2 regions of the Saccharopolyspora sp. ID03-671 genome follow, and region 1 is predicted to be linked to the other one. Evidence: riboswitches for the same ligand, from Rfam matches in the RefSeq annotation. Region 1 holds a riboswitch; the other holds the start of a gene.

What was found. A riboswitch is a leader RNA that binds a small molecule or an ion and turns the genes downstream of it on or off. The one in region 1 is predicted to bind S-adenosylmethionine.
Region 2: it holds a riboswitch for S-adenosylmethionine, as region 1 does, so the genes downstream of both, REH65_RS23830 (aminotransferase class V-fold PLP-dependent enzyme) here and thrC (threonine synthase) in region 1, are expected to answer to the same signal.

The regions. Positions count from the first base shown of each region.
Region 1 covers NZ_CP134054.1:2,475,261-2,478,662, forward strand. The annotation lists gene REH65_RS11085 (EamA family transporter) at 1-137, shown strand, start outside; gene holA (DNA polymerase III subunit delta) at 138-1,124, opposite strand; SAM riboswitch class I at 1,222-1,359, shown strand; gene thrC (threonine synthase) at 1,374-2,642, shown strand; gene REH65_RS11100 (DNA internalization-related competence protein ComEC/Rec2) at 2,727-3,402, opposite strand, start outside.
Region 2 covers NZ_CP134054.1:5,137,264-5,140,665, reverse strand. The annotation lists gene lspA (signal peptidase II) at 1-568, opposite strand, end outside; gene REH65_RS23830 (aminotransferase class V-fold PLP-dependent enzyme) at 626-1,948, opposite strand; SAM riboswitch class IV at 1,983-2,098, opposite strand; gene ileS (isoleucine--tRNA ligase) at 2,384-3,402, opposite strand, start outside.

The DNA.
Region 1 (3,402 bases):
TGGCCCCGGCGCGGGAGCTGAGCATCGTCATCGCCGGGCTGCTGGCCTGGCGGGTGCTCGGCGAGGCGCAACCGGTCCGGCGCCTGACCGGGGCCGTCGTGGTGCTGGCCGGAGTGGTGCTGCTCGGGGTGGCGTGATCAGCTGCGCTGGTTGCGCAGCGACACCAGGCGCAGGACGGTCTTCTCCAGGGCGTAGTCGGCGTCGGCCGCCATGCCCTTCACGCCCGCGTTGACCTCGGCGACGACCTGCAGCGCGGCGGACAGGCTCGTCGGCGTCCAGCCCCGGGACTGGGACAGGGCCTTCTTCACCTTCCACGCGGGCATGCCGAGGTCCCCGGCCAGCCGGTAGGGATCGTTGCGGCCGCCCGCTGCCGCGACGCGGCCGATGGTGCGCACCGAATCGGCCAGGGCGTCTGCGATGAGCACGTGCGGCACCCCGAGCTGGATCGCCCAGCGCAGCGCCTCCAACGCCCCGGCGCGATCGCCCACCACGGCCTTCTCCGCGACCGCGAACCCGGTCACCTCGGCGCGGCCCCGGTAGTACCGGCCGACCGCGTCCGCGTCGATCTTGCCGCCGGTGTCGGCCACCAGCTGCGAGGCCGCCGCCGCCAGTTCCCGCAGGTCCGAGCCGACCGCCTCGATGAGGGCGTTGACCCCGCCCGAGTCGGACTTGCCTCCCGCGCGGCGGATTTCGTCCCGGACGAACGCCTCGCGGTCGGCGGGCTTGGTGAGCTTCTTGCACTCGGTGACGCGCGCGCCCGCCTTCTTCAGCGCGTTGGGCAGCTCCTTGGCGTGCTTGGCCCGGCCACCGCCGCTGTGCACCACGATCAGCGTGATGCCCTCGGCGGGCTGCTTGGCGTGGGTCAGCAGGGCTTCGGCGATCTCCTTGCCCGCGTCCTGAGCCGACTCGATCGCGAGCACCCGCGCCTCTGCGAACAGCGAGGGACTCAGCATTTCAGCGAGCTCAGGAGGGGTGAGCTCACTCACCTTCACCCGGCTGAAATCGGCCTCCGGATCGGCGGCGCGCGCGGCACCGACCGCCGCCCACATCGCGCGCTCGACCAGCAGCTCTTCGTCCCCGAGCACCAGGTGCAGGGGGTCGGCGACAACGGTCGGTGAGCTCATGCGGGCATGGTCCCACGGAGCGGCGACAGTCCCGCCATCTGGATGCGCACTGGCCAGGAAGACGTGCGTTCCACTAACGTTGCCGCCACAACCGAATAGCTCATCCAGAGGGGCAGAGGGAACGGCCCGTTGAAGCCCCGGCAACCGTTCGTCCGATGCATCGTGCGAAAAACCGGCGCGAGGTCACGGACGCAAACAGGTGCCAATTCCGACCCGTCCGCGGGACAGATGAGGAGAGGACCTCGCGCGATGACTGCTGCTGCCCACGCCGCCACCACTGCCGGCAAGAAGTTCGATCTCGGCAACGCCGTCGAACTGGTGTCCAAGGAAGAGGGACACCGGCAGCCCCTGGCTCCTGAGTTCGTCTCCCTCGAGGACTTCTCGCCGCTCGAGGTCGCCTACGACTTCCCCCAGCTCCGCCGCGAGGACATCGAGGCCGGTCCGCGTTCCATCTGGCGCTACAAGCAGCTGCTGCCGGTGCCGAGCAACGTCGACCAGATCCCCAACACCGAGCCCGGCTGTACCCGCTTGATCCAGGCGGACAACCTGGCCAAGGCCCTGGGCGTCAAGAAGATCTGGATCAAGGACGACACCGGCAACCCCACGCACTCCTTCAAGGACCGCGTCGTGGCCGTGGCCCTGGCCGCCGCCCGCGAGTTCGGGTTCAAGGTGCTGGCCTGCCCGTCCACCGGCAACCTCGCCAACGCCGTGGCCGCCGCCGCTGCCCGCGCGGGCTGGGACTCGGTCGTGCTGGTGCCCAAGACCCTCGAACGCGCCAAGATCCTGATGAGCGCGGTCTACGACGGCTCGCTGCTCGCGGTCGACGGCAACTACGACGACGTCAACCGGCTGGCCACCGAGCTCGCCGGTGAGCACGAGGACTGGGCGTTCGTCAACGTCAACGTCCGGCCCTACTACTCCGAGGGCTCCAAGACCCTGGCCTTCGAGGTCGCCGAGCAGCTGGGCTGGCGGCGTCCCGAGCAGATCGTGGTGCCGATCGCCTCCGGCTCGCAGCTGACCAAGGTCTACAAGGGCTTCAACGAGCTCAGCCAGGTCGGGCTGGTCGAGGACTCCCCGGTGAAGATCTTCGGCGCGCAGGCCACCGGCTGCTCCCCGGTCTCCACCGCCTACCGCAACGGCCACGACGTGGTGCAGCCGGTCAAGCCGGACACCATCGCCCGCTCGCTGGCCATCGGGGCTCCCGCCGACGGTCCGTACGTGCTCGACGTCGTCCGCAAGACCGGCGGCGCCATCGAGGACGTCACCGACGACGAGGTCCGCGCCGGCATCCGCCTGCTGGCCCGCACCGAGGGCATCTTCGCCGAGACCGCCGGTGGCGTGACCGTCGCGACCGCCAAGAAGCTCATCGAGGCCGGCAAGATCGACCCGGACGCCGAGACGGTCCTGCTGATCACCGGTGACGGCCTCAAGACCCTGGACGCCGTCGAGGGCGAGCTGGGCCCGAAGGCCACCGTGGCGCCGACGACCGAGTCGGTGAACCAGGCGCTGGGCCTCTGATCCAGTTGTAGGACGAGCCTCCTCTTTCGCGAGCGGGTGGTCGCCCCACGGGCGGCCACCCGCTTCGTCGTCCACAGCGGACGGTCAGTTCTCCTCGGCGCGCAAGGGATCTCCGCGCGAGACGAAGCGCGGCCCCTGCGGCCCCGGCAGGACCGCGATGTCCCCTTCCTGGTCGGTGCGGAGCACCCGGGCACCGGCGCGGGTGAGCGTGTCGATCACGAACGCGTTGGGGTGGCCGTAGTCGTTGCCCGCGCCGACGCTGATCAGCGCGAGCCCGGGCCGCACCGCGGTGAGGAAACGCGGTGCGCTGTACCGGGATCCGTGGTGCGGCACCTTGAGCACGTCGGCTCGCAAGTCCTCCCGCGACGACACCAGCCGCCCCTGCCCCGGCAGCTCCACGTCTCCGGTGAGCAGCACCCGGCCCGCCGGGGTGGTCGCGCGGATCACCAGCGAGGCGTCGTTGGCGTCGTCAGCCGTCTGGGTCCGGGTCACGCTCGGATCCGGGGCCAGCACGTCGAGCACCAGGGAAGGCCAGGTCAGCCGTTGCCCGGCCTGCAGCGCGACGATCGGTGCGCGGTGCGCGCGGGTGTCGCGCACCAGATCGTCGAACGCCCACTCCGGTTCCCGCAGCGGTCCGATCCCCACCGCACCGACCGGCATCTCGCCGAGCACCGTGCGCAGGCCGCTGACGTGGTCGGCGTGCAGGTGCGTCAGCACCGCCATCGACACGCGCTGGATCCCCAAGCGCCGCAGGCAGTTC
Region 2 (3,402 bases), 2.7 Mb from region 1:
CGTAGTCGCGCCCCAGCAGCGACAGCAGCACCACGAGGATGCCGCCGCAGGTGATGCAGCTGTCGGCGACGTTGAACACCGGGAACACCTGGCCGCCGGGGGCCAGGAACGACAGGAAGTCCACCACGTGGCCCTGCAGCGGACCGGGCGCGCGGAACAGCCGGTCGCCGAGGTTGCCGCAAGCACCGCCGAGCACCAGGCCGAGGCCCACGGCCCAGCCCGGCGAGCGCAGCTTCGGCGCCAGCCACACGATCACGCCGACCACGGCGATCGCCAGCAGCGCCAGCAGCCAGGTCAGGCCGGTGGCCATCGAGAACGCGGCACCGGGGTTGCGCAGGACGTCCAGGTAGAACAGGCCGCCGAGCACCTTCAGCGGCGCGTTGCCCTCCAGGTGGGCGACCACGATGATCTTGGTGATCACGTCCAGGACCAGCCCCGCCGAGGCCACGCCGAACAGCAGCGCCAGCAGCTTCCCGGACCCGCCCTTCGGGGCGTCCGAGGCCGGGGTCGTCTCGGCGTCCTCCGACGAGGAGGCCGCCTGCTCAGGAGGGGGGTTCTCGGTGCTCACCCCGCCATTGTCCCCGACCCCGGCGACCGGCCGAGCACCAGGACCGCCAGTCGGACCTCACAGCAGGAACGGCGGCAGCGGGCGCGCGTCCTCGACGGGCTCCCAGCGGCCCTCGACCTTCCGGTACTGCGCCGCAGGACCGTCGCCGACCAGCGCCTTCAGCGCCGCGACGAGGCGGTCGACGTGCTCGGTCGTGGTGCCCAGGCCGAGGCTCACGCGCAGCGCCCGCTCCGCGTCCGAGCCCGCCCTGCTCAGCAGGTTCCGGGTGCCGAGGTGGGCGCAGAACAGGCCGTCGCGGACACCGATGGCGTGCTCCGCCGACAGGGCCGCGGCCAGCAGGCCCGGGTCCTGGCCGTCGACGGTGAAGCTGACGACGCCGACCCGGTCGTGCTCCGGCCCGAACAGGCTCAGCTCGCGCAGGCCCGGGACCTCGGCCAGCCCCGCGCGCAGCCGCCCCAGCAGCGCCGACTCGTGCTCGACGACGCCGTCCCAGCGGGTGGCGAACGTCCGGCAGGCCGTGGCGAGCGCGTGCACGCCGACGGTGTTCGGCGAGCCCGCCTCGTGCCGCTCGGGCCCGGTGGTCCAGCTGACCGCGCGCTCGTTGACCGCGCGCGTCGCGCCTCCCCCGGCCAGGTGGGGATCGGCGGCGTTGAGCCAGTCGGCGCGGCCGATCAGGGCACCCGCGCCGAACGGCGCGTAGAGCTTGTGGCCGGACAGGGCCGCGTAGTCGACGTCGAGCTCGGCGAGCCGGACCGGCCGGTGCGGCGCGAGCTGCGCGGCGTCCAGGACCGTCCGGGCGCCCCGGCGGCGGGCGACGCGGGCCAGCTCGGCGACCGGCCACAGCTCACCGGTCACGTTGCAGGCCCCGGTGAGCACCGCCAGCCGCGGCCCCTCCGGGCACTCCGCCAGCGCCGCGTCCAGGGCGGCGACGGCGTCGGCGGGGCTCTCGGGAGCCGGGATCCGGCGCACGTTGCGCCAGGGCAGCAGGGCCGCGTGGTGGACGGTGTCGAACACGACCACCGACGTGCCGCGCGGCACCGCCGAGGCCAGCAGGTTCAGGGCGTCCGTCGTGTTGCGGGTGAACACCACCTCATCGCCCTGACGTGCGCCGACGAAGTCCAGCAGGACCTGCCGCGCGCCCTCGTAGACGCGGGTGCAGACCTGCGAGGCGAACCCGGCTCCCCGGTGGACGCTGGCGTAGTACGGGAGGAGCTCGTCGACCGCGTCCCGCACCGCCGACAGGCACGGAGCGCTCGCCGCGTGATCGAGGTTGGCGTAGTGCGCGGTGCCACCGGTGACCAGCGGGACCCGCAGTCCCGCTCCGACCACACCGGGCACGGCGACGGACTGGCTCGGAACATCGATGACGGTTGAAGACATCGCGACCCTCCCGGGGCCTCAAGGGCCCTCGGCGGGCCCGCGCTTGCCGAGCCGCACCGCGCGACCGGCCAGGTCCTCACCCGGGGCACCCCACCGCGGTTGGAGGGTTGCCGGCCAGCAAGCCGGGGCTTTGCGCTGGCACTCATGACCTTCGAGACGGGAGGTTAGCGGGGTGTCTCGGGGGTTGGCAAGGGGGTTTCGCTTTGTGGGATGCCACCCAGGCGTCTCGTCCTTAAAAAGGACCACCTACGGGTACGTTTCGCCAGGCAGTGCGAATTTCGTACGAAATTGCCTACCACTCAACGCAACTCACGTCCTCAACGCGGGCAATTTCGTATGAAATTGGCACTCCGCACCCCAGCAGCAGGACCACAAGCCCAAGCAGAGGGGCCCTTCGGACGAAGTCCGAAGGGCCCCTCTGCCGTAGTCGAGTCCTCAGACGCGAGTGACCGAGACCTTGATCTCGACGTTGTCGCCGACGGTTCCCGTCACGCAGTCGTCCGCGGTTCCCGTGGTGATCTCGTCCGCGAGGGTTTCGCCCGCGATGAAGTCGCGGTGGGTCGCCACCGCCGCCGCGACCTCGTCCGGGGCCTCGACGGTGACCTCGATGCGGTCCGAGACCTCGAAACCGGCGTCCTTGCGGGCGTTCTGGATCACTCGGACGACGTCTCGGGCCAGGCCCTCGGCTGCGAGCTCCGGGGTGACCTCGGTGTTGAGCACGACCAGGCCGTCGCCGTCCGGCAGGGCCGCCGCCGCGCCCGAGTCCGTCGAGACCAGCCGCTCGGTGAACTCGCCGTCCTGCAGCTCGATGCCTGCGGCGACCACAGTGGACCCGCGCCGCTCCCAATCACCGGACTTGACGGCCTTGATCACCTTCTGGACGTCCTTGCCCAGCCGCGGACCGGCCGCGCGGGCGTTCACCGCGATCTCGAAGCGGCCGTGGGCCGCCACGTCGGTGCTCAGCTCCAGGCCCTTGACGTTGACCTCGTCGCTGATCAGGTCCGCGAACGGGCGCAGCGCCTCGGCCTCCGGCGTGGCCACCACCAGCGAGGACAGCGGCAGCCGGACCCGCAGCTTGTTGCCCTTGCGCAGCGCCAGCGCCGAGGAGCAGACCTGGCGGACCTGGTCCATCGCCGAGACCAGCGCCGCGTCCGCGGGCAGCTCGTCGACCAGCGGCCAGTCCGCCAGGTGCACCGAACGACCGCCGGTGAGCCCGCGCCAGACCGCCTCGGCGGTCAGCGGCAGCAGCGGCGCCACCACCCGGCAGGTCACCTCCAGCACCGTGTGCAGGGTGTCGATCGCGTCCTTGTCACCCGCCCAGAACCGGTCCCGGGAGCGGCGGACGTACCAGTTCGTCAGCACCTCCAGGAACTCCCGCACGTTCGCGGTCGCGGTCGCCAGGTCCAGCGCGTCCATCGACGCCTGCACGTCGCCGACCAGCTCGTGGGTCTTGG